DNA from 2 places in the Desulfosporosinus acidiphilus SJ4 genome. Region 1 is predicted to be linked to the other one. Evidence: a T-box and tRNA genes for the amino acid it is inferred to sense, from the RefSeq annotation. Region 1 holds a T-box; the other holds one or more tRNA genes.
What was found. The T-box of region 1 lies ahead of DESACI_RS20605 (valine--tRNA ligase). A T-box ahead of a tRNA ligase gene usually reads a tRNA of that ligase, here a tRNA-Val.

Region 1 (15,235 bases):
CACTTCCGCAAGAGGGACAGTTCGTCGGGTCTTCTTGCGCACAGATCTCCTGACCGCAATCCTCACAATACCATACCGGTATACGATGTCCCCACCACAGCTGACGCGAAATACACCAATCACGAATGTTTTCCATCCAGCCCAGATAGATTTTATCAAAACGGTCCGGCACAAACCCCAGACGCCCGTCGTTAATAACTTCGATGGCCGGCTTGGCCAAAGGCTCCATTTTCACAAACCATTGTTTGCTGACCATAGGTTCAATCACCGTCGAACAACGATAGCATTCACCTACAGCATGGGCATGGTTATCAATTTTAACCAAGACTCCTGCTGTTTTCAGGTCTTCGACAATTGCCTTGCGAGCTTCAAAGCGATCCAGCCCTTGATATTTTCCAGCCTGTTCATTCATTCTGGCTTCTTTATCCATTACGGCAATTTGGGGAAGCTGATGACGCAGCCCTACTTCAAAGTCGTTAGGATCATGAGCCGGGGTAATTTTCACAGCGCCGGTGCCAAACTCCCGATCCACATACTCATCGGCGATAATCGGGATTTCCCGGTCCACTAAAGGCAAAATCAGGGTTTTGCCGATTAAATGCTGATATCGCTCATCCTCCGGATGGACAGCCACTGCCGTATCCCCCAGCATCGTTTCCGGCCTTGTGGTGGCAACAACCAAGGTTTCTAAGCTGTCTTTTACAGGGTAACTCAAATGATACAAGTGTCCTTCGCTGTCCACATGCTCCACTTCGATATCGGAAATGGTGGTATGACACTTTGGACACCAATTGACGATATAATTCCCGCGGTATATCAAACCTTTACGATACAAGGATACAAAAGCTTCCCGCACCGCTTTTGAACAGCCTTCGTCCATAGTAAACCGTTCTCGGTCCCAGTCACAGGAAGCCCCTAAACGCCGAAGTTGTTGGGTAATGCGTCCGCCATACTGTTGTTTCCAATCCCAGACCCGTTCCAGGAATTTGTCCCGCCCAAGTTCCTGCCGGCTTGTACCTTCTTTAACGATCTGAGCCTCTACTTTCGCTTGAGTAGCGATCCCAGCATGATCTGTTCCGGGCAGCCAAAGAGTATTAAAGCCGCGCATCCGTTTATATCTTGTTAAAATATCTTGGATCGTTCCATCCATGGCATGGCCCAAGTGTAAAGCTCCCGTAACATTCGGCGGCGGCATGACAATACTGAAAGGCTTTTTCGTGTCATCGACCTCCGAATGAAAAAATCCATTCTCCTCCCAGAATTGATACCACTTTCCCTCAACTTGGCTCGAGTCATAAGCCTTAGCCATCTCTATCATTTCCGTTTTCTTAGTTTCATCCATGATATTATTTCAAAACCCCTTCCCAAAATTGAATATAAAAACGCTTTCCATCCTGATAAAGGACGAAAAGCGATCGTGGTACCACCTTATTTCAGTGAAACAACCTTACAGCATGGCATTTCACTCTCATTTACCTAACGGGTTTTCCGTCAGAAAGTACTCCGTTCCCCTCTGCCCCTCCTGTGCGACCCAAGCACTTTACCGTAAAGACCTCTCAGCTCCTAGTCTTTTCTCTGAACGGTATCCTGATGCTATTCCTCACAATCACCGGGTTTACCAATATTTGATTTGAATACATTATACTCAGAAGGTTAATTAATGTCAAAATTTATAGGGTTTAGTCCTTTTATTTTATTGTAACCATTTTGGGCGGCATTAGGACTCAGCATTCAGGAATCAGTATCGACAACCTTGGTACTCGCCGTCCTTAAGATGTAGAATTCGTTAGTTCATGGGCTCTGCTGTCATTTTTTGGAACCAAACACTTCCTGGTATGTATAAGCAGGTTTTACTCCGGTTACTTTGGCCGTCCAATCATCCAAAGCTACAAGGTCATTGGGGCCCAGCTCAGACAAAGACGTTTTTCCCAAAGCCCGTACACCTTCCTCCATTTCCAAAGTCATCGACTTGAAAACGTTGGCAACGCTTTGGCTGGCTAAATTAATGTCAAGCCGATCTTTATAGGGAGAATTGTACCAAACCAATTGAGTTAAAGGTTCCCAGGGAAGTATTTTATGAATTTGCCGGTGTACTAAGGCAAACAAGGGAACGGTTCCTAAATAGACCGCATCGGCTCCCAGAGTTAAGGCTTTCAAACATTCACCGCTGGTCGCATACCCACCGGCAACAACCAGGCTCACCTCTTTACGGGCACCTTGCTCACAAAGAAATCGTTCCGCCCGAACTAAGGCTAGTAAGCTGGGAATCCCTAAATCATCACAAATCATGGGAGAAGCCCCCGAGGCGCCGCCCTGGGCCCCGTCAACAACAATCACATCAAAGCCCGCCTCTAAAGCCACTGCTAAATCTCTTTCGATCGCACCGGTGGCCATGAGTTTGAGGCCAATAGGTATACCTCCTGCTTCTCCTCTTAAATCCTTAACGTACTTGATCCAATCCCAGGGACTTTGAATTCCCGGGATTACCGCAGGGGTAACTAATGTTTCCACGGGAGAGATACCCATGAGTTTTTGAGCCTTTCCCTTGACAGCATTGGGTTCAACGGTAAAAGGACCCATACGTGTCCCCTGTCCCATCTGAACTTCGAGCATATCTGCCGCTGCTATAGCCTCAGGAGAATGCCCCCAGGGGCTTCTGCTTATTTGCCAAATGAACTTTCCCGCTTCCTGACGTTCCTCAGCCAAGTAAGGACCCTCTCCGGAATTCGTGGCCGTTTGAAGTTGTTTAGCGGCTTTTGCCAAGGCTCGCTTAGCTTGTTCACTGAGTCCTATTCCGTACCCCATGCCTGAAATCATCAGGGGAGTTTCTATCGTTAATGGTTTTTGTGCTTTGGGCCCAAGAGTCACTTTCATATCAACAGCTACGTTTGCTTCTTTAGGCAGGCGGGCCATCTGCCCGGGAACAAACATTAAAGTATCGAAATGAGGAAATCGTCTGGGAGAACCGAGAGGGCGTTCAATAAGCTTGCCTTTTTCTGCTCGTAAACTGATTTCCAAGATTGTTTGTACCGAAGTGCGGCGTACAGCACTCCATAGCTCCATCAGATTTTCATGATACTTATCTTCAAGCAGCCTTTCGATCACCAAGCCGAAAAGCCGCTGGACAATGGTGCGAAACAACCGTTTGCCTATAAAAAACAGCAATCCCAAGAGTAAAACTCCTGCCAAGAATGCTCCTAAGGCTGAAAGAGCGATAACGAGCAGAGCAGTCTGAAGCAACAATGCCAATCCTCCATTATATAAGGCTTCGATTTATTCATAGTCTGTACCACATATCAAAGAATATTCATTTAACCGGCTGGACAACGGTCAATAACGCTGCTATTCAAGGCCGGCGGTCTCATCCCGCTCTACCGATAGTTTCCAGTGAAGACTATCGCACTTGTTTGGCTCCAGAGGCACTCGGCTGCACAGCAGGAGTATGCATAATAAGTTGCAGTATGACGATTAGCTCATCCGCTTCTCGTCTTGCCAGCAACTGGTTAGTCGTACTTATGCTAGCGCCCTGGAAAATTAATCTTTCATTCATCAATGGCAGCGCATCAGGGCACGGAGGTCTGAGGATATAAAAAAAGAGGCGGATAGTTCCACCTCTGAAATCCATCATGTTACTTAATGTTACTTAACGTTCCTTCGTCCTCATCCTGATCTTGCTGTTATTCCCGACCCCATTTACCGTGAAAAACAATCTCCGACATAGCTTTGCGGGGCCGCGGGCGTCGTTCCTCCGCTGCATACCCCAGCGGAGTCATGGCTAGTACCCGAACATCCTCAGGAATCTGCAGGGCTTCTCGAGCCTTTTGTTCCGTGAACAAGCCCTGCCAGCAAGTGCCAAGCCCCTGCTCTGTCGCAGCTAAAACAAGATGTTCCATGGCAAGCCCCGCATCGAGCATCATGAAATCTTTACCTTCCCAGATTTCCGATTCCTTAGGCACTGCGCAGAGCACGATAACAATAGGCGCTCCCGTTAAGGCTTTTCGTCCAGGATTTGTTTCTCCCATGGTCTCGGCCAGCGCTGCTCTTCCTGCTGCGTCTTCAACAACAATAAAACGCCAACATTGCATATTCTTCCAAGAAGGTGCTAAACGGGCTGTTTCCAGAACGTATTCCAACTTTTCACGCTCTACAGGCTTATCGAGATAAGTACGCAAACTTCTGCGGGTCTGAGCTAATTCAAGAAAATTCATCATCAAGTGCCTCCTTCTCATTAGGGAACTTTCGCAATTATGTCTCCATTGTTCTCAATTCTGAATTCTCCTTTCAGAATTCTCCTCAAGATTAATGATTCCTTCTCCTTAACGTTGTTTCGGGAAATTATTTCTCGGAATTCATTTGACGGAATATATTTTTAACTTTTTTTCTAATTAAATGCAAGCACAGAAGTTACTCCCACCAAGGTTTATCTTCCTTCATTCCCTGAGATGGCTCAAGTTTTAAAGGCTCTGTTTTTCGCGGCTTTGCACTCTCACGCTTCCTATTCCAGGGCCAATCAATCTCCGAATTCGCTCCAAAATCAGAGCTTAAATGGCCGGCTATATCAGACTTCAAATTTGCTCCCGAATACGGTCCTGAATTGGCCCCTGGATGTGTTTCATAATGTGTTTCATAATCTTTTTCAAAATCCTTTCCAAAATCCAGCCGAGATTCAATCCCTAAATCCGAATCACAAGCTCCCTTATCCGAGTCTGTTTTCCAATAATCATCATCTATGTCATCACCGGCGGGTAAAGTTTCTTTTGATGAGTCAAAGTCCTTTGTATCCCACTCAAAATCACGGCCCGTCTGTTCCTCACGTCCATATTCATTATAATTTGACCACTGATCACCTTTTGTCCTCCTGCCTGCCCATGCACTTCTAACATTTCCCCGCCGCGAACCTCCTGCCCCAAAAGCCCCGGCAATAGTTCCCAGAATCGCCCCTTCTCCCAAAACTTGAATAAAGCCCCATACTCTGATCGGCAGAAACAAAGCCAACAAGAGGGTCCCTACTGTTACATACCCAACTCCCGTAACTCCACCCAGCAATAATTCCCCGCTTTCTCGAGAAGCTCGGTATCCCCCTATTAAGCAGCTTGCCAGAAGTCCAATATCTACGAGATTAGAAACGCTCAGCCCCCCTAATCCCATCGCTCCCCAAACTATTCCAGCGAGAAGAGTTAAAAGCGTCACCAGCAAAGCAGTTGTAATTCCCCTCAGAACAAATGAAAGCATATAGTTTCCTCCCTGCTTTTTGAATTTTCTATCTTTAGGACAACTCTTATCGTTCTATAGATACGCAGAACCACTCTGATACATTCCATGTATCTCCATAATATTCCATTACCATGCCGCATACTTTACGAATATAGTGTATTATGCCATAGCAAAAGGAGGAGTCCTAATGGATTATGCACGCTATGTAGTGCAAGCAGGGGATACTATTTATAAAATCTCCAGAGCCTACTCAATCGAGATGTCGGAGATTATTCAACTTAACCATCTTAAACATCCCGATCGCATTTACGCCGGTCAGATACTGCTGCTTCCTGTTTCAAGAACTCAGGAACCTGCTCCCGGAGAAATACCTGAACCAAATTTTACATACGCCATTTGGCTCTACGAGGCCTATGCCGGGTCGGATTCAGAACTAACCGCAATTACGACGTATCTTTACCAGGCTGTGTTGTTGGATCGCCCGGAATTCGATTCTCTGTTAAGACCTATTGCCTATGATGAAATGCGTCATCTGGAAAAACTGGCTCAAGCCTTAAGGTATCTGGGGGTTGATCCCAGGTACGGTTCATTGAGCAGCGGACACTGGGTTGACTGGCGCTCTCGCTTCATCAACTACACCAGTGAGCTTTGCGCCCTTCTTGACAATAATATTGAGGACGAAGCAAAAGCCCATCGTCACTACCTAGAACTTGCCCAGAAAATACCCATACCGGAAATACAAAAAATATTAACCGAAATGGCGGCCGACGAAGAACGACATTACTATCTTTTCTGCCAGGCTAAGCAGCAATATTGTACCGACTGTGCCACAGTCCCCACAGACGATTCCATTCAATCAGTACAGCAAGCACCCCCTGAAGGTACCATAGGTTAATAGTTATGCCCGAGAGAAGATAAATTTCCTTCTTTTCAGTTCTCTTACCTTCCGTTATACTAAAATTGCGTGGTTTCAGTTGCAAGACAATCTCTAATTGCAGAAAGGCTGTTGCGTCGCTTGCGCAGCGGCCTTTTTCGCACTATCAGAAAGTATAACTTTTGGTTAAATACTGCAAGAAGAGTTTATACGTGCGAAGACAGTGTCTTCGTCCTCTAGCATAAGTGCAACTAACCTGCCGCTTTCGCCGGAGGCTTAGCGCCAGCTAAGTTTTCTTTATACTATTAAATATCCATGCCGCTTAGCGGTTGACTGCCCAAAGGAGCTGAATTGTGTTGAAAATAACTCGGGCTCAGGGAGCTGATTTTTCCTTATTACTCATTACATTTATTTGGGGTTTTACATTTGTTGTTGTGAAATGGGCAATAGCGGATCTTCCACCCTTTCCTTTTCTGGCCATTCGTTTTTTTCTTGCCTTTATCAGCTTATTACCCTTCCTCTGGCTGCAAAGGGCTTATATTTCCAAAAAAAACGTTCTCAAAGGAATGGCTGTCGGTGTTTTTCTTGCTTCAGGCTACATATGGCAGACAATCGGGCTGCAATACACCTCTGTTTCCAACACCGGTTTTATTACCGGGCTTTCCGTCGTCATTGTCCCTGCCTTAGTCACCTTAACAACTAAGAAAATCCCGCGCCCCAGTCTGATGCTTGGCATCCTCAGCGCTTTAGCCGGCTTAGCCTTACTTTCCTTAGGAGATCATTTTCAGTTCAACAAAGGTGATATCATGGTTCTGATCTGTGCTGTCAGCTTTGCTTTGCACATTTATCTTGTAGGACGTTTTGCTCCGGATACAAACGCTACAGTTCTTGCCAGCTTCCAAATCCTTACGGTAAGCATATTAAGCGGAATTTTCTCTGTAATTTTACCTCAACCTCCACTGCATTTTACCGCGAATGTTTGGATAGGACTGTTAGTGACCGCCATTCCTGCCACTTCTCTGGCTTTTTTTGTCCAGTCGAAAATGCAGCAATTCACAACCTCTACCCATACCGCCATTATATTTTCTATGGAACCTGTCTTTGCAGGCTTATCGGCCTATTTCCTTGCAGACGAAGTGTTAACCCTTAAAGGCTTATTTGGGGCAGGATTAGTCCTCGCAGGCATGCTCATCGCCGAATTCAGCGGCTCGGACTGAAAAAGGTGCATGTGAAAGGGGGACGATCCTTTTAACACATTCGTGTTAAGAGGACCGTCCCCCTTTCACTCCGCGGTTTCTCTCGGCTGTGTTTTCACACGGCCCCTTTCACGCATTTAAAAGTCCAGGGTTTAGGCAGTCTTGTAAGGCTCTAATAACGTAGTACCGTCAAAATAAACATCAGATAAAAGACACCTCCCATTAAGAGACCCGTGGGATGGATGGCTCCTTTGCGACGAAGAGAAACTAAGGGGATCATCGCAGAACCAACGGATAATAAAGCGCTCCAAAGGGCCAAGGGGTCCAATTTCCAGGATGTCATGATGATTCCGATCGCCGGAATGACTGAACTCTGAAAAACCATTGCGCCTGTCAAATTACCAAGGGCTAAGGTATCTTTGCCGCGAAAGATCCAAAGAACACTGTTAAACTTCTCCGGCAGCTCTGTCGCTACCGGAGTTATTACTAATGAAAGGACAAAAACCGGTATCCCCAAAGATACTGCAAGCGGTTGAACGGCATTAACAAAGCCATTGGCTCCGAAGACAATAGCTACTAAGGCCATGAAAATCTGTAAGATAATTGAGCTTATTTTAGGATCATCCACGTTACGCGCAACGTATAAAGAGGCTAATTTTTCTTCTTTATGCACACCCCTGTTGGAACGCAAAGTAAGGAAGACGTAAATAATATAAGCTGAAATTAATAACCACGCCGCTATGTTCTTATACTGCTGTTTCCCTAAAAATGATGCCGAAATGGCGATGGTAAATACTAAAAGAAAAAACTGCAAATCCCGCTGAACAACCTCCGCCTCTAATTTTAAGGGGCGGTTACTCCGGCGAAATAAGAGAACCGCTGAGCCGGTTATAAAGAAAGCCAGGGTTGATAGCATGAATGGTGCACCAAGGATAGCCCCGATCCCTATGTCTGCCCCCTCTGTTCCCTCACCGAAACCAAGAAAAGCAATGATCGGAACAATCGTCTCCGGCAAAGCGGTCCCAACAGCTGCCAAAAGACTCCCCACAGCTCCCGCGCCAAGGTGCAGCTTTTTCCCCAACCACTCGATACTGTTCGTAAAGGCCTCGGCCCCTATCAGAATTATTCCTAAGCTTAGAATGAGCATTCCCACATCTCGCAAGCGTTTCTCCTCCTTCACTGTCCCGCTTAAACCTGCCAAATCATTCCTCACTGTAACTATACGAGAGTGGCAATTCTTTTATAACCGAGAACTTTTAATGCCATCAGCACGTTTTAAAGTGCTGATGGCATTTTAATAATGGCTCCATTCACTCAGACAAGTCCCATCTCCTCAAGTGACTCGTTTAACTCCTCAACCCCTATCCCAGTCTGGGCAGAAAAGGGCAAAATCATCGATACATCATCAATTTCCAATGCCTTGGCGATGATCGTTAAATGTTTCAGCCATTGTCCACGGGAAATTTTATCGGCCTTTGTGGCAACCACCATGGTTGGAATTTGTCTCATCCTAAGCCACTGCTGCATTTCAACATCCTCACGACTCGGTGCATGACGGATATCAACAATTTGAATCACGGCCCGCAGAGACTCCCGCTTTTTAAAGTAGGTTTCCATCATGCCACCCCATTGAGCATTCACGGACTTTGCCACTTTAGCGTACCCATATCCAGGCAAATCCACTAAAAACCATGCGTCATTGACACGATAGAAATTAAGAGTCTGTGTTTTTCCAGGTGTATTTCCGGTTCGGGCGAGGTTCTTCCGGCTCAAAAAGCGATTAATTAATGAGGATTTTCCGACATTAGACCGCCCAGCCATGGCAATTTCCGGCAAATCACCGACTGGGTATTGTTCATATTTTACTGCGGATGCCACATATTCGGCTTTCCGAATAACTATCAAACTTCATCTTCCTTTTAAAAAATTTGCGTATAATCACGCTAAATAATAATATCATTCGAATAAAAATTAATACATAAGGGGAACTATCTCCTTATTACACTTGTTTGTTTTGAAACAAAAGTGATACGAAAGGTGCGACAGGGGGACGGTTCCTTTGTCTCAATATGGACAAGGAGGACAAAAGGACGAGCTATGTCTGTCACTCTGTCGAGAATTCAACTCACAAGTCACATGCAGAACCATCCCTTTATCTCCCTTGTTCTTGTTGATACAAAAGTGAGACAGAAGAACCGTCCCCATTGTTTACCCACCATTGTTTACCCATTGTTTACATTGTTTATTTTAAGCCGGCGGAAACGAAGATTTATTCCGCCGGCTTATTACGTTTAGCTATGACACTACCGGTCGTTCTCCCGGTCTGTTATTATTGATGGGCACTCCCTTTGCGCCGTATACGGAGTGCCTGGAGTCATTATCTTGAACTTCATCTGATTGAGCCAGGGGGAGAAGCGCCAGTTTCAGAACTTCTTCAATGCGGCTCACAAAATGGAATTCCAGAAGTTTACGTACCTTCTCGGGAATTTCCTCCAGGTCCTTGCGGTTTTCTTCCGGTAGCAAGACAACTTTAATGCCGGCTCGATGGGCCGCCAAGACTTTTTCTTTCACTCCGCCGATGGGCAAGACATTGCCTCGGAGTGTAATTTCGCCGGTCATCGCTAAATCGGCACGAACGGCACGTTTAGAAAGGGCGGAGGCCATTGCGGTTGCCATGGTGATGCCTGCCGAAGGACCATCTTTGGGAACAGCACCTTCAGGAACATGGATATGAAGATCTGTATGCTCATAAAAATCTTCTTCGATTCCCAATTCTAAGGCATAAGCCCTTATGAAGGTCCAGGCCGCTTGAGCAGATTCCTTCATGACATCCCCTAATTTTCCCGTCAGGGTTAAATGACCTTTACCGGGCAAGGGAGTCACCTCGATGGTCAGCACAACTCCTCCCACTTCGGTGAAGGCCAGCCCTGTCACTGCTCCGATCTCCGGAGCCTTGGCCGCCACTTGGAAATGATAACGCGGTGCTCCCAAGGCAGTTTCAATATCCTCAAGGGTTAAATCGTGAGCTTCCCACTCTTCCTTAACCCAACGAACAGCGATCTTACGGCAGAGATTGGCAATTTGTCTCTCTAAATTTCGCACTCCGGATTCCCGCGTGTAATTCTGGATGATTTTAAGCAGCATTTCTTCATCAACGCTCAAAACATCTTCCTTCAGCCCGTGAGCTTTCTTTTGTTTCGGAACGAGATAGCGCTTGGCAATATTGACCTTTTCATCCTCGGTATAGCCGCTGATGCTGATAACTTCCATGCGGTCCAAAAGCGGACGAGGAATTGTATCCAAGGTATTCGCCGTCAAGACAAAAAAGGTTTGAGACAAATCGAAAGGAACCTCTAAATAGTGATCCGTGAAATTGGCATTTTGCTCAGGATCTAGAACTTCAAGGAGGGCTGACGCCGGATCTCCGCGAAAATCTGAAGACATCTTGTCTATTTCGTCTAAGAGAAAGACGGAATTGCGTGTTCCTGCTGTTCGAATCCCTTGAATAATCCGCCCAGGCAAAGCCCCAATATACGTGCGCCGGTGTCCTCTGATCTCGGCCTCATCGCGCAAGCCGCCTAAGGACATGCGTACAAACTTACGATCCAGCGATCTGGCAATCGATTTCGCTAAGGACGTTTTGCCGACTCCCGGCGGCCCTACCAAGCAAAGGATCGGACTCTTCATTTTTGGTGTCAGTTTGCGGACCGCTAAGAATTCCAAGATGCGCTCTTTAACTTTCTCCAAACCATAGTGGTCCTCGTTAAGTATATCCTCAGCCTTCACCAGGTCTATTTTATCTCTGGATGTTTTGGTCCAAGGCAGGACCAGGAGCCAATCTAAGTATGTGCGTACAACGGTACCTTCCGCAGAGGAGGGAGGCATTTTCTCTAAACGTTCAATTTCTTTTAAAGCCTTTTGCTCAACTTCTTTTGGACATTTAGCCTTTGCTACTTTTTCGCGATATTCATCGGCTTCAACTTGGCGTTCATCCTTATCACCGAGTTCTTTTTGAATCGCCTTGATTTGTTCCCGTAAATAATATTCTTTCTGAGCTTTATCCATCTGCTTGCGGACTCTTAAACCAATGCGGCGTTCCAGTTCCATGATTTCAATCTCACGCATAATGAGTTCCGTTAAACGCTCGATGCGTTCATTTATCTCTAAGGCCTCTAAGATTGTTTGTTTGTCAGGAACTTTAAGATTGAGATGAGAAGCTACAATATCAGCAAGCTGGCCTGGCTCTTCGACGGAGAGAACAGTGCCTAATGTTTCTACAGGAACTCGTTTGCTGAGTTTAGCATACTCTTCAAATTGATGGGTCATGCCTCGAATCAGTGTTTCAGTTTCTGTAGACATAGGTTTCTTTTTCTCAATGATTTCTTCAACCCGAACTTTAAAAAATGGCTCTTCCTGAAGAAATTCGGCGACATGCCCCCGAGAGATTCCTTCTACCAGGACGCGCATGGTGCCGCCCGGAAGTTTGAGAAGTTGTTTAATTTCCGCAATGGTCCCCATGGTATATAAATCTGCCGTGGTGGGAGAATCAATTTCCGTTTCTTTTTGTGAAGTCAATAAAATGATCCGGTCTCCAAGCATCGCTTCTTCAATGGCTGCCATGGAACGCTCTCTGCCAACATCAAGGTGAATAACCATATATGGAAAGACAAGAATTCCGCGCAAGGGAAGCAATGGTAATTCACGTTCTTTGCTCATCAATATCCCCCCTATTAGATCTATAGAAAAAGACACACTACAGCTAGTGTGCCAAACTTATCATTATCTATTCTAACATGTTTTGCCTTGTTCAGGCAAATTTACAGAGGCATTGTTTACCACTTTATTTACAGCAAAATCTAAACAACTTAGAACTTCTTCCAAAGGTGGACGTATTTCTGTTTTTTCCAGCCTTATTTCAGCGGAAATCGCCAGCCGCAAAACCTGGGAAAGCTCTTCCACAGGGATTACCTCCATCTCCCCTTCAAATTCAGCAAATCTCTCTTGCCAATTTTCTTTAGGGATTAAAACGCGTTTACATCCGGCCTGTTTTGCCGCTTCAATCTTAGCTGCCACTCCACCGATGGGTTTCACCCTTCCTCTGATTGACAATTCTCCTGTCATCGCCACATAATTATCCACTTTCTGCTGCAGGATTGCGGAAACTGTGGCAGTGGCAATGGCTATTCCCGCTGATGGCCCATCTATAGGCACCCCGCCGGGAAAATTAACATGAATATTATAGTTTCCCGGCTCAATTCCTAACTGCCGCCTGAGGACCGTAAGGACATTCTCCACGGAACTGCGGGCCATGCTCTTCCGCCGAATCTTCTTACCGGCACTCCCTTGCTCTTCTTCTTCAACAATCCCTGTGACAAGAAGGTTACCTGTACCTGGGGCAACAGGCATGGCGGTTACTTCAAGTTCCAATAAGGCACCCATATTAGGGCCATAAACAGCAAGTCCGTTAACAACTCCTATGCTGGCTTCCGCCGGGACCTTCCTTTCGGGACGAGGGGTATATTGTCCTGTAGTGACCACCCATTCAACAATTTCCACGTCCACTTCTGTCAGGCGTTCTGTTAAGGCTACCCCTGCGGCTAGTTGGACCATATTAACAGCTTCCCGTCCATTAGAGGCAAATTGCTTAATGACTTCTATGGCACTCGGAGTAAAGGTCATATCCATTTTTGCTGCGGCAACACGAGCAATCTCCGCAATTTCGTCGGGAAGCAAGCCACGGAAGTAAACTTCCATGCACCGGGAGCGTATGGCAGGCGGGATTTCCTCCGGGCTGCGAGTGGTGGCCCCAACAAGACGAAAATCTGCCGGAAGCCCATTCTGGAAAATATCGTGAATATGCTGGGGAATATTCGGATCCTCTGAACTGTAATAGGCACTTTCTAAAATTACTTTTCGGTCTTCCAAAACTTTTAGAAGCTTATTAATCTGGATCGGATGAAGTTCCCCTATTTCGTCAATAAATAGGATGCCTCCATGGGCTTTCGTGACAGCTCCCTGTTTTGGCTGAGGAATTCCAGCCAAACCCATGGCTCCGGCCCCTTGGTAAATCGGGTCATGGACTGAACCTATCAGAGGATCGGCTATACCCCTCTCGTCAAAGCGAGCTGTCGCCCCGTCAATCTCAGTGAAACAGGCACTCTCTTTAAAAGGAGAAAGGGGATTTTTCTTGGCCTCTTCTAAAATTAAACGAGCAGCTGCAGTTTTACCGATACCCGGAGCCCCATAGATCAAAACATGCTGGGGATTGGGACCGCAAAGCGCAGCTCTTAACGCCTTGATACCCTCTTTTTGACCGATAATCTCTTCGAAATGAATAGGACGAGTTTTTTCGGCTAAAGGAGTTGTTAAAGCGATTTTACGCATCTTTTGCAGCCTCTCAAGTTCTTTACGTGATTCGCGTTCAACGGAGATTTTATTACCCTGTTGCGATTTGAGCATTCCCCAAAAATACAGCCCGATGACAACAGCAAAAACCAACTGAACGACCATAACTATTCCGCCCAGTCCATTCATACACTCATTTCCTCTCAGTTTTTTCTCCCTTTTAGTATTGCCAGCAGATTTAAATTAAAAACATTTAATTTCACAAAGATAGAGAGAAAACTAAAAGGCTGCAACAAAACCAAAATCTACAGGTTTTGTTGCAGCCCACGTATTAATCGTTCATATTTGTTGCTCAGGCTTCAGGCTTCAAAGTTCAGGCAGATTCTTCCTTCTTGCCTTTTTTAACCTTATCAGCCATAACCAACATCGGCTCTTCCTTCTTCTGAACTACTTCTTGGGTTACTACGCATTTGGTTACATCAGTGCGGGAAGGCAAATCGTACATAACATTAAGCATAAGCTCTTCCACGATAGCTCTTAATCCCCGTGCACCGGTATTGCGGCGAATCGCCTCAGAGGCAATGGATGTAAGGGCCGAGTCTTTAAATTCCAAAGTTACGCCGTCTAATTCCATAAGCTTCTGATACTGTTTAACCAGAGCATTTTTAGGTTCAGTCAGGATTCTGACTAAGGCAGATTCATCCAGCGCATCCAAGGTCACAATGATGGGGAGACGTCCAACAAACTCGGGGATAAGCCCATACTTTTGCAAGTCCGCAGGCAAAATTCCTTTGAGAACTTCCCCGATTTTCAAATCCTTTTTGTTTTGGATATCGGCCCCAAAACCCATGGTCTTTTCACCGGTACGATTCTTGATGATCTTTTCGATTCCATCAAAAGCCCCGCCGACGATGAAGAGGATATTTGTGGTATCCAACTGAATAAATTCCTGATGAGGATGTTTCCGCCCACCTTGTGGAGGTACACTGGCGACTGTTCCTTCGAGAATCTTCAGTAAGGCTTGCTGAACTCCTTCTCCTGATACATCCCTGGTAATGGAAGGGTTTTCTGATTTGCGGGCAATTTTATCGATTTCGTCAATATAGACAATACCTTTTTCTGCCTTTTCAACATCATAATCAGCTGCTTGGATTAATTTTAAGAGAATATTTTCGACATCCTCGCCTACATAACCAGCTTCTGTAAGCGATGTGGCATCAGCGATAGCAAAGGGAACATTAAGAACCTTAGCCAGAGTCGAGGCCAGCAAAGTTTTTCCCGAACCAGTGGGGCCAAGCATAATAATATTGGATTTCTGCAATTCCACATCATCAATCTTCATACCAAGATTAATACGCTTGTAATGATTGTATACCGCTACGGAAAGTGCCTTTTTCGCTTCTTCTTGACCAATAACATATTGATCAATAATCGCCCGGATTTCCTTAGGCTTTAAGATCTCTCCGATCTCAACTCCCAAATCGTCTGTGAGCTCTTCCTCAATAATTTCATTACAAAGTTCAATACATTCATCGCAGATATAAACGCCCGGGCCGGCAACCAGTTTCTTGACTTGCTCCTGGGTTTTACCGCAAAATGAACACTT
Region 2 (15,235 bases), 560 kb from region 1:
GGGTAGCTATATTCGGATCGGATAAGCGCTGAAAGCATCTAAGCGCGAAACCGGCCTCAAGATGAGATTTCCCACAGTGAGAGCTGGTAAGACCCCTGAAGGAAGATCAGGTTGATAGGCCGGATGTGGAAGCACCGTGAGGTGTGGAGCTGACCGGTACTAATCGGTCGAGGGCTTGACCTAATTGAACTACGGCAGGAACGTGGCTCAGTGTTTCCGAAGAAGACGAAACTAGAAAGAAGACTCTATGTGGTTTTGAGAGAGCAGGGTTCTGTAAAAGAAAACTGAAAATCTCAGAGATCTGGTGATCATGCCGGAGGGGTTCCACCCGTTCCCATACCGAACACGGAAGTTAAGACCTCCAGGGCCGAGCATACTTGGGGCATAGCCCCTGGGAAATTAGGTCATCGCCAGGTAAACAAGCGAAAGACTGCCTTATGGGCAGTCTTTCTGTGTTCATAGTAAGAATTATGTAGGCATATTAAGTTAATTACAAGAAGGAAGTCCGGGGTTCCACCCGTTCGATCCACGTTGCAGGAGTCTGCGTTACGGGACGCAACGTGGCGAAAAGCTCGTCCGCTTTTCGTATACCGAACACGGAAGTTAAGACCTCCAGGGCCGAGCATACTTGGGGCATAGCCCCTGGGAAATTAGGTCATCGCCAGGTAAACAAGCGATAGACTGCCAATTATGGCAGTCTATCTGTGTCTATAACAAGAGATATAAAGCAAAACTACCGGGGTTCCACCCGTTCGGACCCACATTGCAGGAGAATGCGTTACAAGTCGCAATGTGGCGAAAACCTCGTCCGGTTTTCGTCACGTTGCAGGAGTTTGCGTATGGGGACGCAACGTGGCGAAAAGCTCGTCCGCTTTTCGTATACCGAACACGGAAGTTAAGGATCTACACTGCAAGAGAATGCGTTACGAGACGCAGTGTGGCGAAAGCTCATCCGCCTTTCGTTCCAGGGCCGAGCATACTTGGGGCATAGCCCCTGGGAAATTAGGATCCACACGGCAGGAGTCTTCGTCACGGGACGCCGTGAGGCGATAGTCTCCACCGGAGACTATCGTATCGCCAGATAACAAGCGATAGACTGCCAATTATGGCAGTCTATTTGTGTTCTTCAAAATCGCTGTCTATGAAGCTCTATTTACAACGTGATACAGAAAGATAAGGATTATCAAAGTAACTGGTTGATTATCAAACTTAGGCCGTATTTTGAGCAAACAAAAAGACTATCTCTGTGAGGCAGTCTTTTTGTAATGAGATAATTTGATAAGTAATCCGCGCAAGGTAAAGTCCTTTGAATAAAAATGGTTTAAGCTAGCTGCATTAATAATTAAGTAAGGCAATAGACTTTTATTATTGCCGCTCATACAATACTGCTGAAAAGCTACGCGCTATTAGGGCAGTATAGGTAAGATTAAGTTGGCAATTGTTCCGGGTGAATTTCCTTTTCATGTTTTGCTGCTTCGTAGTTAAAAAGGAACCTTTGGTTGCAGTAAGAACAGTGAATAAATTTACCATCCGATGATGGAATTGGCATATTAACCACCTCCTTGGTTTCGATTCTAACCATCTTTATAAGAATTTAAACTTAAATACTTAAGTAAATAATCTTTTTTTTATAAAGCGGGTCATAAAGTAGAATTGAGGTGAAAAGATATGCGGCGAAGATGGATTGATATCCTATATATTGAATTCTATTGGTGGAAACGAGACATAATTCGACATTTTAAGTTGGATACACTAACTGGCATATCGGGTATACTATTTGTATGCTCAAGCGTTCTTTTCTTGATCATTTTAGGAAGTGCAGCAGCTCATATTTTTCGTAATTTCATTCCATGGGTCTCTGGTTCACGCATAGGAGATGTTTACTGGCAATCAATTAGTTTTGGTATCAAGGCCGCGTTAACATTTATGGTCTTTTGTGGTTCACTAATTGCTTTTATTATCTTCAAAATAATGAAGCAATCGTAACCATAAAAAAATATTATAGTTCTAACTTGTCGAGTTGGAAAATAAACGTAAAAAATAGATAATGTGGATTTACATCTTAACAAGAATCCTTGCATAGGTTCAATTCGTATGTTAAAATTTATAGGTTAGAAGGAGGTCAGATAGGTGGATTTGTTGTCCGGGCTTTCAATTAAACAGTTATTTGACGTTATTATGATTCCCGTCCAAATAATAATAATATTTTTGACCTTTTATTATTTTGTCCTGTCTATATTTGGATTGTACAGAAAACGTGAGGTTAAAATAGTAACTCCCGAGAAGAGTTTTGCCGTTGTTGTCGCTGCTCATAATGAGGAGGCAGTGATTGGACCTCTCGTTGAGAATCTTAAAATGCTTGAGTACCCCAAAGAGCTTTTTGACATCTTTGTGGTGGCAGATAATTGTACTGATAAGACGGCTTTAATAGCACGAGATGCGGGGGCTATCGTACATAGACGTTTTAATACAGAAAAACGCGGCAAGGGATATGCTCTTGAATGGATGTTTTATCGTCTCTTTAAAATGGAACGTCAATACGATGCTATCGTGATTTTTGATGCAGATAATTTAGTCAAAGAAAACTTTCTCTTCGAAATGAACAGTAAACTTTGCCAAGGACATAAAATAGTTCAGTGTTACTTGGATTCTAAAAATCCAATGGACACATGGGTGACCAACACATTTTCAATTGCATTTTGGGTTACAAACAGATTGTTGCAACTTGCGAGATATAATACGGGGCGGTTGTCAAACGTTCTTGGTGGGACAGGCATGTGTATTTCAACAGATGTTTTGAAAGAATTTGGCTGGGGAGCGACGTCTCTGACTGAAGATCTTGAATTTAGTATGAAGGCTTTATCACATGGAATAAAAACTACATGGGCACATGATGCGGTAGTCTATGACGAGAAACCGTTAACTTTTATGCAATCTTGGTATCAAAGAAAACGGTGGGCTCAGGGTCAGGTGGATGTAGCAGGACGCTATTTCTTCCCCTTAATAATTAAAGGTATTCGCGAGCGAAAGATTATGTATTTTGATGCCGCTATTCACCTTTTTCAACCCGCTCTTGTTATGATTGCAACTTTTTTTATGATGACGAACCTTATCTCAGGTTTGCAATCAAATTATAGTAATATCTTTACATTGGTCATGCCTTGGACGGGGTGGCAGATATTGTCTTCGATTCAATATATCTATCCTGTTGCAGCTTTAGCGCTGGACCGCATTCCCTGGAAAGCCTATATAGGCCTGATTCTCTACCCTTTGTTTATCTATAGTTGGATTCCGATTGTCTTTTTAGGATTCGTCCATCGCAAAGATAAGCAATGGTCCCATACAAAGCATACTCGCTCAATTAATATTGAAGATGTTGTAAAGCAGAAAAAAGTATCAACAAGCTAGTGAGAACCTTGCTAGGTAATGGGAAAAGGGTTTAAAAAAATGTTTTGACATAGGGGACTTTTTTGTGTATACTGATATTCGTCAGTCGCCTGGGTGATTAGCTCAGCTGGTAGAGCGCCTGCCTTACAAGCAGGATGTCGGCAGTTCGAACCTGTCATCGCCCACCAAAAAACTTAGTTTGAGGTAGATGAGACAGTTCAGTTCATTCCTAAGTGACTTTGGTTAAAGCTTGATGACTTAGGGGTTATTGTTCGAACATCGAGCATTGTACCTCGGTTGACGAAAGATGGCCCCGTGGTGTAGTGGTTAACATGCCTGCCTGTCACGCAGGAGATCGTCGGTTCAAGTCCGATCGGGGTCGCCATTTTATAATTTTTGCCTCGGTAGCTCAGTCGGTAGAGCAGAGGACTGAAAATCCTCGTGTCGGCGGTTCGATTCCGTCCTGAGGCACCACGCGGGTGTAACTCAGTGGTAGAGTGTCACCTTGCCAAGGTGAAAGTCGCGAGTTCGAATCTCGTCACCCGCTCCATTCACTTACGTGGCGGCATAGCCAAGTGGTAAGGCAGAGGTCTGCAAAACCTTTATCCCCAGTTCAAATCTGGGTGCCGCCTCCAAATATTTTAACTGCCGATGTGGCGGAACTGGCAGACGCACGGGACTTAAAATCCCGCGGGTTAATAGCCCGTACCGGTTCGATTCCGGTCATCGGCACCATTATGGGTTTGTAGCTCAGCTGGTTAGAGTACCGCGTTGACATCGCGGGGGTCGGAGGTTCGAGTCCTCTCAAACCCACCATTTACACAAAAACAAAAACCTTGTAGTCCTTGGTATTAGGGATTACAAGGTTTTTTATTATATCTGTGGAGAGTGACCAACCAAAATAGAGAACTTGTAATTATCCCTTAATATCTGTTAATCTGAAAGTATTCCTAAGCAGACTGACAAAGCGACAGACGCTCATTTTGAGGGGTTTCCCCCCTATAACCTTAGAAAATATATCACGGTTGCTTCCCTAATTATTAAAGAAGGGCGTTGCCGCTCCACTATTGTGAAATGATAACCCTTTTGGCTGTTTGACCCTGATTTGGGTATTCCGAGTTAAGTTTTTAAACATCCCCTCTGGTGAAGGAGGCGGGTTAGTTGCACTGATATGAACGAGACTGTCAACTAGCCCCGTCTTCTTTTTTAAAATTTTATTGGTAAAACCTTATTTTGGGCACATTTTGGTAACACTATAGGTAGCTCTTGCCAATCTTAGAGGATAGGGCAATGCTGGAGAGCAACCTGAGCGCTAGATTGGTTTCTGCTGCAATGAGGAATTGGGAACAAATTGTTCCCTTCCTTTTTAAATTGCAGGAGAATTTAAAGCGTTAAACTCTTGGGGCGAAGCCCCAACATTCTTTTCTGCTGATTTAAAAACACGGCACGAAGGCAAACGATTTACATCGACGATGAGCAGTCTGATATTCGTGGATTTTCACATTTTATCGCTTCGTCTGGGGAGCTGCCACGAACTTATGGCGTGCGTTCAGTTTGTATAACAAACCTAGCAACAAGTGCAACTCGTGGATTCTCCTTTACGGACTTTTCCTTTTGCCTACGTGCCCTACTTTTAATTCGCACCTCTTATAATCCAAATTCTTTAATAATCATCCTTCACCAAATTTAGGATGCTTTTTCAACCTCACATGCTATCGCCCAAACAAAACCCGCTAATTCTCTTGCAACGGCTGCAATTACTTTCCCACTTGGTTTTCCTCGCCCCATTAATCGTTTATATTTCCGATGTAACCGGTCTTGGGCCTTCCATGCAATCATTGTGATCTCTGGCGGTTTCCCTTGCTGCCTTTTACGAATCTCCCCCTTTATCGCAGGTGTATAACGATAGCTCCAGGCGGCTTCAATCAATATACGTCGTACATGAGCATTTCCCGTTTTGGTCATCTTTCCCTGATGACGTGTTTCTCCCGTCGAGCGCTCGCTTGGAACCAACCCAGTATAAGACATTATTCGTCGGGCACTGCCAAACCGTGTAAACGATCCAATCTCAGCAACTAAACTGGTCGCTGATAGCTCTGCCACACCTCGCAGGGTTTGCAGCGCTTGAATCATCGGGGCATGAACACTATCTGTCGCCTGGTCATGAATTTCTGCTTCAAGCCGTTTTATGCGCTGTTCAATCTCGTCTAAATGGTGAAGGTACTCTTGAAATACTGTACTCTGTGCAGCACGGCTGAACTTCAGAGCGTCCAGCCAATCCCGATAACCTGCTGTCCACTTTTTTATGCCTGCCGGAGGATTTAAGTCATATCGCAATAAGAATTTCGTTAATCGATGCCTTGCTCGAAGCTGATCCTCTTTTGAATCCTCTCGAGCACGAACTAAATCTCGCAAAGCTTCATCATCCTCAGTAGGAACATAAATGGGGGTTAATTCTCCAGCACGAAATAATTGAGATAAGCGAATAGCATCACGACGATCGGTTTTTACACGTTCTCCAGGTTTTGTGGGAATCAAAGAAGGAGCTACAACGCTACATTCGATGCCCAGACTAAGCAATAATCTATAAAGTGGATACCCCGTAGGGCCAGCTTCATAGCAAACTTTGAGTTGTCCCGGTGTTCCTAACTGTTTCATTAACTTTCTAATCGATTCAGAGTTATTTTGGCAAACACCCCAGTAGCGTGGGGCTTCTCTGCCCTCATCGGCAATTGCAACTGCTATTTTTTCTTTGGATACGTCTAAACCTACGTATTTTGTGTTATCCTTCATAGTAACGGCTCCTTTCGCATTTCAGCTCTGTTTTGGTAATCATTAACATGTATAGCATTACCAAAAATAACCTGTGTGCTGCGAATTGGGGCCGTCTCGTTCATGATAACTTATGCTAGAGGAAAGCAAGAAAACTAAGCCTCAGCTCGCCAGTGTCTTTTTCTATGCCCTCACATAAAAGATAGTGGGCCATGATACTACTCCGCCGTTTCAGACCAGAGAAGGCATTGTAGGGCGTTTCCGAAGCCGGATATACCATGTGCAGCAGTGGCCGAGTCGCAGTCCCGTGCCTCAGAAGCGGTATATACCGTGTTTACGGTCCGAATTTTACGGCCCTGTTGTAATCTCTCCAGCGATTAGAGCATTTACAACAGGCCAAACGGTTCTGGTAGTAGAAGACTCCGCTTTCAGGGTTCTGTTTTGCTTTGCTTTTTTGTTTTATTGTTTTGATCCACAGCAAAAAGCGCCCAATATGGGCGCTTTTTGCATGAGAGCTATTCCTTGATTCGAGTCTTTTTGCCTTGCGCAGACTACGTTGGTCTGACCGCCCAAACCTTCTTAGCAATTTCTTCGGGCTCAACAGTTATCCTTGCTACGCCACTGTCCATTGCGGCTTTAGCAACAGCCGCTGCTACAGCGGGAGCGACTCGGGGATCAAAAGCTTTTGGGATAACGTAATCCGAGGTGCGTTCTTCGTCGCTGACCAGGTTTGCAATCGCATAGGCAGCGGCAACTTTCATTTCTTCATTTATTTGAGTGGCGCGGACATCGAGAGCGCCTCGGAAAATGCCTGGGAAAGCCGAAACGTTGTTAACCTGGTTGGGAAAATCCGAACGTCCGGTTCCGATGACTTTGGCACCCGCTTCTTTAGCAAGCTCAGGCATGATTTCCGGAATCGGATTGGCCATGGCAAAGATGATGGGGTCAGCGGCCATAGATTTTACCATCTCCGGAGTTACGGTATTCGCAGCCGAAACTCCGATGAAGACATCAGCGCCTACTAAGGCATCAGCCAGTGTCCCCGCCAGCTTCTGACGGTTTGTGACTTCGGAAATGGCGTCTTTGGATTTATTCATTCCAACCGGGCGGCCTTTATAGATGGTTCCTTTGGTGTCGCACATAATCACATCTTTGACACCCATACTAAGAAGTAATTTAATAATGGCTACGCCGGCAGCGCCTGCACCATTGGTGACAACTCGAATGTTATCCAGGCGTTTTCCGGTCACTTTAAGAGCATTGATCATTCCGGCCATTACGACGATAGCTGTACCATGCTGGTCATCATGAAAAACGGGGATATTCATTTCTTTTTTCAGCCGTTCTTCAATCTCAAAGCAGGCCGGTGCGCTGATGTCTTCCAAGTTGATGCCGCCAAAGGTTGGTTCCAGGAGCTTTACCGTCTCAACAATTTTGTCGATATCCTCAGTGTTTAAGCAGATCGGGAAGGCGTCAACCCCTGCAAACGTTTTAAAGAGTACGGATTTTCCTTCCATAACAGGCATGGAGGCTTGTGCCCCAATGTTTCCCAGACCAAGGACTGCCGTTCCGTTGGAAACGACGGCCACAAAATTGCCTTTATTGGTATAGGCATAGGCCAGGTCATTATCTTTCTCGATATCCAGACAAGGTTCAGCAACTCCCGGGGAATAGGCCAGGGATAAATCCCGACTGTCTCGCACGGGTACTTTGCTGTGCACTTCCAGTTTTCCCATATTGCTGCGGTGGAGTTCTAAAGCATCTTCTCTTAAGGTTCCCATTAAAGAAATCACCCTCCAATTAAAATATTTAGCTTTGTTGATCTCAGTTAGTCAAATACTATAGTAAAGTTTTGGATGATAGATTTTTGAAGTTAGGTATTAGATTGAGCGTTACTCAGTTGACTCTAGCGCAGATCGTGGAGTGCTATCTGCGAAGATAGATTTCTATATCAATAATAGCCATTAAACAACAGATGTTATTGTTATCTTCGCAGCCAGCGATTAAGCGTAAACTTATTTACCTCGCGGTTTAAATCTGCCAGACTCGTGGTTAAAGGAATATTTTTCGGACATGCGCGAACACAGTTTTGGGCATTGCCGCAGTCGGCAATCCCGCCTTCATCCAGTAGGGAAGCCAGGCGTTCATGTTTGTTCATTTCTCCGGTGGGATGGGCATTGAAGAGACGGACTTGAGATATCGGGGCCGGTCCGATAAATTTGGAGCGTGAATTTACTTGCGGGCAGGCTTCCATACAGCAGCCGCAGGTCATACACTTGGACAATTCATACGCCCACTGGCGTTTAACTTCAGCCATCCGTGGACCGGAGCCCAAATTATAGGTTCCGTCAATGGGAATCCAGGCGTGGACTTTTTTTAGATTGTCAAACATGATTTGCCGGTCGACCATGAGGTCCCGTACTAGGGGGAATTTCGTCAGTGGTTCAAGAACAATAGGCTGCTCCAGTTGGTCGATCAGGGCAGAGCAGGCTTGCCTCGCTTTGCCGTTAATGATCATAGTACAAGCTCCGCAAACTTCTTCCAGACAGTTGCATTCCCAGACAACAGGCGTCGTCTTTTGGCCGGAAGATGTGACCGGATTTTTTTGAATCTCCATTAAACAGGAAATGACATTTAATTTTTCCCGGTAAGGAACGTCAAACTCTTCCCAGCGGCTTGGCTTATTCGGGGCGTCCTGACGTCGGATTTTAAAGTGAATTTTATTTTGTTGAACCATGCTCTTTTTCGCCTCCTACTTCTAATAATGACGCGGACGCGGCGGAATCAGGGATACATCAACATCCTCATAACTGAGTTCCGGGCCGCCTGGTGTCCAGCGGGCTATGGTTGTCTTTAAGAAGTTCACGTCGTCGCGCTCAGGATATTCTGGCTTATAATGGGCGCCCCGGCTTTCGTTACGGTTTAAGGCCCCAAGAGTAATCACCCTGGCCAGCTCCAACATATTCTTCAACTGGCGGATGAACGTTCCTTCCTGGGTTCCCCATTCAAAATTATCGCTTCTCCCAATGTTATGCCAGCGTTTTAGGAGGTCCTGAAGCACGCGGTCAGTTTCGGCAAGCTTATCATTATAGCGGACAACGGTTACATTTAAGGTCATAATATCTCCTAATTCCTTGTGGAGGAGGTAGGGATTTTCCGGACCTTTCATTGCCATGATCTCTGCCCATTTTTTCTCCTGAAGTTTCTTTTCATTGAGAAAGACAGGTTCGCTGCCGATGGGGGTCTTAAGCTTATTTTTCTTAATATATTCCATTACTTTAGGCCCGGCGACCATGCCACCGTAGATAGCGGAAAGCAGGGAGTTGGCCCCCAGGCGATTGGCGCCATGATATTGGTATTCACACTCGCCGGCAGCAAAAAGTCCGGGAATATTCGTCATTTGATCATAATCAACCCAAAGTCCGCCCATGGAATAGTGAACAGCCGGGAAAATCCGCATAGGAACCTTTTTCGGATCATCTCCGACGAACTTTTCATAGATTTCCAGGATTCCGCCAAGCTTGACTTGTAAGACATCCGGATCAATATGGGACAAATCGAGGTAAACCATATTTTCGCCGTTAATCCCAAGCCCTTGATTGAAGACGACTTCGTAAATAGCGCGGGTGGCAATATCGCGGGGAACGAGGTTTCCATAGTCCGGATACATTTCCTCAAGGAAATACCAGGGCTGTCCGTCTTTATACGTCCAAATCCGGCCGCCTTCTCCCCGAGCCGACTCCGACATCAGCCGCAGCTTATCATCTCCCGGAATTGCAGTAGGGTGGATCTGAATAAATTCTCCATTGGCATAATGCACGCCTTGCTGATACAATGCCCCTGAGGCGCTTCCGGTACATATAGTCGAGTTTGTGCTTTTACCGAAGACGGCGCCTGCCCCGCCGGTAGCGACAATGACCGCATCTCCTGCAAAGGCCTGGATGCTCATATCCCGCAAGTTCTGGGCGACAATCCCTTTGCAAACTCCTTCATCGATCACAGCCGAGAGCAATTCCCACTGTTCGTATTTTTGAACCATGCCTTCAGCCTCGTAGCGCCGGACCTGTTCATCAAGCGCATAAAGAAGCTGCTGGCCGGTGGTGGCTCCGGCGAAGGCAGTACGGTGAAACTTGGTTCCGCCGAAACGGCGAAAATCTAACAGGCCTTCCGACGTGCGGCTGAACATGACGCCCATCCGATCCATCAAGTGAATTATCCCTGGCGCCGCATCACACATTCCTTTGACCGGCGGCTGATTGGCGAGAAAATCCCCGCCGTAGACCGAATCGTCAAAGTGCAGCCATGTAGAGTCTCCTTCTCCTTTAGTATTAACAGCTCCGTTAATACCTCCCTGGGCGCAAACCGAGTGGGAGCGTTTAACCGGCACTAACGAAAACAAGTCGACCTGCGTACCGGCTTCAGCAAGCTTGATCGTTGCCATTAACCCGGCAAGGCCGCCGCCTACTACGATGACTTTACTCATTCCTTAACCTCCTAAAATTTGGTCTTGCAAAGATCACGTTCTGATTTGTTTGTCAAATAAATGTTTTATGATTGGCTTTCCTGAGTCCCGATTTACTTTCTCGGTCAGAATGGATTGGATTAATTTTTCAGATTGTATGATTCTATAGAACAAGAATTTTTCAGACCGATAATTTCTTTCTTACAGGAAAGCGGAAAGATCGGCTAAGCCAACCGCGGATATAATGACAAAGACTAGCGCTAATACATAAGACAGAACCTTTTGGGAATGTGGTCCAATCGTAATTCCCCAAGTGATGGCAAAGGCCCATAAGCCGTTGACAAAATGAAAGATTGCAAACAGCACGCCCAAGGCGTAGAAGATCAGTCCCAGGGGATTGCTTATGAACTGATGGATTGCCGCGAAACTGGCCTCGCCAAAACGGAGGAGAAAAACATGAGTAACAATGAAGATAACAGTATAGATGCCGGAAATTCGTTGGATCAGGTAAAACCAATTTCTTGCATAGTTGTAGCTCAAAATATTGCTTTGTCCGGTATAAACCACCCAGATTCCATAGACGGCGTGTAGAAAGATGGGAATAAAGATGACAACCAATTCAACGATGATAATCCCTGGAAAGTGTCGCATGGTGCCGATGACTTTGTCGTACATCTCTGGCCCTCCACGGGCGGAAAGATTGAGAAACATGTGAAAGATTAAGAACAGACCGATGGGCACTAACCCTAATAAAGAATGGACTCTGCGAATCAAGAAATGATAAGGTTTTTGTGGTGTACTCATAAATTCCGGATCCTCTCCTCTCAAGTTGTAATAATTAATAGTGCATGTGAGAAAGAGAGTTGCAAACTGTGTGCCAATTAAGAATATTTAATTTTATCTACAAAAAATTTCTTTCCTGACAAGCGTTAAACCCTATCTAAGTAGGGCTTAAGAGATCGAACATCAAGTTAAAATTAAAAGGGGGTGTAAAGAATCATTCAATAAGTAAACCCTAAGAAATAAAAATATTTCTATTATTTAGAATTTAGATAGGTAAAATTCTAAATAATAGAAATATTGATTTCCCATAATGTTAATTTGAATAGGTTGGACGTTAGCCAAGTGAATTAGAGTATGCTCGTCTGCTGTATAGATCGAGGAGATAGTTTTTATCGTATTACCTTAGGTCATAGTCTTCAGCTTATTATAAAGAGTTGCCAGGGATATCTTCAAAGCTTTAGCGGCTTGCTTTTTCCCTTCGGCGGAATCGCCGAAACGTTTTAACGCCAGGCGAATCATTTGTTTCTCCATTTGTTCAATTGGTATTATCTCTTCGATTGTATGTTCCTGAGGGATAGGAGAGTGGGAATCCAGGAGATTAAGGATTGATTTATGACTGATCAATTCTTTCTCAGTGGTTAGCATTGCGCGTTCCATGACGTTTTGAAGCTCCCGTATGTTGCCTGGCCAGTTATAATTCAGCAAAAGCTCTTCTGCTTGACTGGTCAGGCTTACGACATGTTTGCCGAACTTGCGGTTGAATTTGCCGATGAGGGAGTGGACATAGGCGGGAATGTCTTCTTTGTGGCTGCGCAGCGGCGGCAGGCGCAATTCAATAACATTAAGCCGGTAAAAAAGGTCCTCGCGGAAATTCCCTTGTTTCGCCAATGATAACAAATTGCGGTTGGTTGCGGCAATCACCCGGACATCCACTTTAATGGTTTTGGTTCCGCCAACCCGTTCAAATTCCATCTCCTGTAGGACGCGCAAGAGTTTGGCTTGGAGATAGGGATTCATATCTCCAATCTCGTCTAAGAAAATAGTTCCGCCGTTGGCCAAATCCATTTTTCCCAGCTTCGTTTTCAGAGCGCCGGTAAAGGTCCCTTTCTCATGTCCGAAAAATTCACTCTCAAGCAAGGTCTCTGGAATCGCTGCGCAGTTAACCTTGACGAAAGGCTTGTCAAAACGTGAGCTGGCGCTGTGGATGGCATGAGCAAACAGCTCTTTGCCGGTGCCAGATTCCCCGGTTATGAGAATGGTTGAACTGCTCTTCGCCGCTTTGCGAGCCAAACTCAAGGCGCTTTCAAATTCCGGGTGACTCCCGATAATATCATCAAAAGTATAGGAACTGGTCGAGATTTGATTAATGCGGCTTTGCAGTTCATCAATGACTTGATTGGAAGCTTTCAACTGTTCCATCAGCTTGTAAATATCCGTCAGTGGCTGGAATACCACGACGGCGCCTTCCATTTTTCCATCCACGATAATCGGGGAGGCATTTGAGATGACATCGACGTTAGAGCCGCCAACCCTTGACCTGTGTGCGAACACGGATTCATGGGTGCGTAGAGCCCTTGCCAGGGCACCGTTTGGGGAAGCCTCAAAAATATTGCTGCCGATTCTTTGACTCGCGGGAATTGAAGTCACTCGGCTGAACGATGGGTTGACATATTTGATCTTTCCGTCAATGCCGACGACTTCAATGGCTTCCTGGACCGAGTTCAGAATCGTATCGAGTTCCCCTTTAAGCTGTTTAATGATAGCAAGCTTTTCGGTTTCTTCAATGATGTTCATCATAAGATTTGCACCCTGCGCTTCGATTAAGGCACTGGATTTTGCTTTCTTACGCTCTAAATCTTCCTGAACGTCGGGGCTGCCGGTTGCTTCAATGATGACATCGAGATTCGGAACCTTAAGAAAGGCCTCCAAGGTTTTGCAGGTTGCGACCCCGTCCTGCCTTGCCATTTCCATGCCGGCGCTCTTATCGATACGATCGCAGACCACAATGATCTCGATATTGTCAATTTTGCAAAGGGTCTTATAGACCGTCGTTCCGCCTTGTCCCATGCCTACGATGCCTACTCTTACTTTGAGAGCCATAAATTCCACTCCTCAATGTTACAATCAACGTCATTTAGAATATTCGATATATTACGCCGATTTCCTATATATAGTCTAATTTTTAGAAAAATAATTATTTTTCAAGGAAGGCTTCAATTCAGTACTTTGGACGATTTCTGCATAATTTTCCTACTTATCTGAATCTAAAATATAGAAATTAGAATTATTGTGTGCAAGATTTTTGCGGAGGTTCTTCCGAAAACCCAGCAGTTATGCCATGCCTGAGCCTTTCTGCGAGTTTCTATTTGTTGGCATAGTTTTTGCTTTATTATTCAGAGAAGAAAACCAGTAATCATAACACTGTATGGAAATGCCCATGAATAGAAGCAGTCATGAAATGCGGTGGTAAGAAAGGAGTCAGTGAAAAAAATATATCATCTAAATACAACAACATTGGGGGGAAAACAAATGAAGGAAATTTATGTTGACGAAATCACTTCAGCGGTTGAAAAGCTTTGTATAGAATCTAATTACGACCTTGGGTCGGACATCATGACGGGGTTCGAAAAAGCCTTGCAAACCGAACGTTCACCCTTAGGGATTGAGGTGATGGAACGTCTGATTGAGAACGCTCAAGTGGCGCGGCAGGAGAGAGTTCCCATGTGCCAGGACACAGGGATGGCAATCATCTTTGTCGAACTTGGTCAGGATTTGCATGTTGTCGGCGGGGCCTTAACTGAGGCAATAAATGAAGGGGTACGTCTCGGTTATGAAAAAGGCTATTTACGCAAATCCGTTGTAAGCGATCCTTTTGAGCGGATCAATACCGGGGATAACACGCCGGCAATTATTCACTATGACATTGTACCGGGCGATTCTCTGCGCCTGATCGTGGCTCCGAAGGGATTCGGCAGCGAAAATATGGGCGGTTTGAAAATGTGTAAGCCCTCAGAGGGCTTGGAAGGGGCCATGCAGTTTGTCGTGGATACGGTGGACCGGGCAGGCGGAAATCCCTGTCCACCGATCATTGTCGGAGTGGGTGTAGGCGGCTCGATGGAGAAAGCGACCTTCCTTGCCAAGAAAAGTTTACTGAGAGCGGTAGGCAAACATAATCCGGAAGAGCGTCTGGCAAAAATTGAGGAAGAATTATTAAGCCGTATTAACCGGCTTGGCATTGGACCCCAAGGCTTTGGCGGGGTGACAACAGCGCTTGCGGTTAACGTCGAAGTCTATCCCACGCATATTGCCGGGATGCCGGTTGCCGTGAACATTGGCTGCCATGCGACCCGTCACAAAGAAATTGTCATACAAGGGAGGAATGGCAGATGAGCAAATCCATACGGATTGAAACTCCCCTTACCAAAGAGAAGCTTAAGAGTCTGAAAGCAGGCGATAGTGTCCTGATCAGCGGTGTCATCTATACAGGACGGGACGCAGCCCATAAGAAAATGATCGAGGCCCTGGCGAAAGGCGCTGATCTTCCCTTTTCGGTAAACGATCAAATCATTTATTTCGTAGGACCGACTCCGGCTAAAGAAGGTCAGGTAATCGGCTCCGCCGGCCCGACAACCAGCGGGCGGATGGATGCCTATTCTCCCACGCTAATCGCTGAAGGGTTAACTGGAATGATCGGCAAAGGCTTGCGTTCTCCTGAAGTGATTGACGCTATGAAGGAACACAGTGCCGTTTACTTCGGGGCGATTGGTGGAGCGGGTGCTATCATCTCCAAATGCATTGTTTCCGCAGAAATAATTGCCTACCCCGAGCTGG

Region 2: it has a tRNA-Val gene. The T-box ahead of DESACI_RS20605 (valine--tRNA ligase) is inferred to sense a tRNA for this amino acid. The anticodon was not compared.

Annotation. Positions count from the first base shown of each region.
Region 1 is NC_018068.1:4,473,559-4,488,793, forward strand. It holds gene DESACI_RS20605 (valine--tRNA ligase) at 1-1,342, opposite strand, end outside; T-box leader at 1,398-1,619, opposite strand; gene DESACI_RS20610 (FMN-binding glutamate synthase family protein) at 1,807-3,240, opposite strand; gene DESACI_RS20615 (hypothetical protein) at 3,395-3,628, opposite strand; gene DESACI_RS20620 (nitroreductase family protein) at 3,678-4,208, opposite strand; gene DESACI_RS23270 (TIGR04086 family membrane protein) at 4,405-5,232, opposite strand; gene DESACI_RS20630 (ferritin family protein) at 5,402-6,109, shown strand; gene DESACI_RS20635 (DMT family transporter) at 6,442-7,305, shown strand; gene DESACI_RS20640 (sodium:calcium antiporter) at 7,457-8,446, opposite strand; gene yihA (ribosome biogenesis GTP-binding protein YihA/YsxC) at 8,599-9,189, opposite strand; gene lon (endopeptidase La) at 9,580-12,000, opposite strand; gene lonB (ATP-dependent protease LonB) at 12,073-13,818, opposite strand; gene clpX (ATP-dependent Clp protease ATP-binding subunit ClpX) at 14,003-15,235, opposite strand, start outside.
Region 2 is NC_018068.1:110,359-125,593, forward strand. It holds rRNA gene DESACI_RS00590 (23S ribosomal RNA) at 1-183, shown strand, start outside; rRNA gene rrf (5S ribosomal RNA) at 301-416, shown strand; gene DESACI_RS25325 (hypothetical protein) at 1,427-1,549, opposite strand; gene DESACI_RS00610 (glycosyltransferase family 2 protein) at 2,179-3,408, shown strand; tRNA gene DESACI_RS00615 (tRNA-Val) at 3,500-3,575, shown strand; tRNA gene DESACI_RS00620 (tRNA-Asp) at 3,697-3,772, shown strand; tRNA gene DESACI_RS00625 (tRNA-Phe) at 3,786-3,861, shown strand; tRNA gene DESACI_RS00630 (tRNA-Gly) at 3,863-3,937, shown strand; tRNA gene DESACI_RS00635 (tRNA-Cys) at 3,949-4,022, shown strand; tRNA gene DESACI_RS00640 (tRNA-Leu) at 4,035-4,122, shown strand; tRNA gene DESACI_RS00645 (tRNA-Val) at 4,127-4,203, shown strand; gene DESACI_RS00650 (IS110 family RNA-guided transposase) at 5,074-6,180, opposite strand; gene ystJ (NADP-dependent malic enzyme) at 6,711-7,940, opposite strand; gene sdhB (succinate dehydrogenase iron-sulfur subunit) at 8,144-8,896, opposite strand; gene sdhA (succinate dehydrogenase flavoprotein subunit) at 8,918-10,642, opposite strand; gene DESACI_RS00670 (succinate dehydrogenase cytochrome b558 subunit) at 10,823-11,425, opposite strand; gene DESACI_RS00675 (sigma 54-interacting transcriptional regulator) at 11,807-13,504, opposite strand; gene DESACI_RS00680 (fumarate hydratase) at 13,934-14,794, shown strand; gene DESACI_RS00685 (Fe-S-containing hydro-lyase) at 14,791-15,235, shown strand, end outside.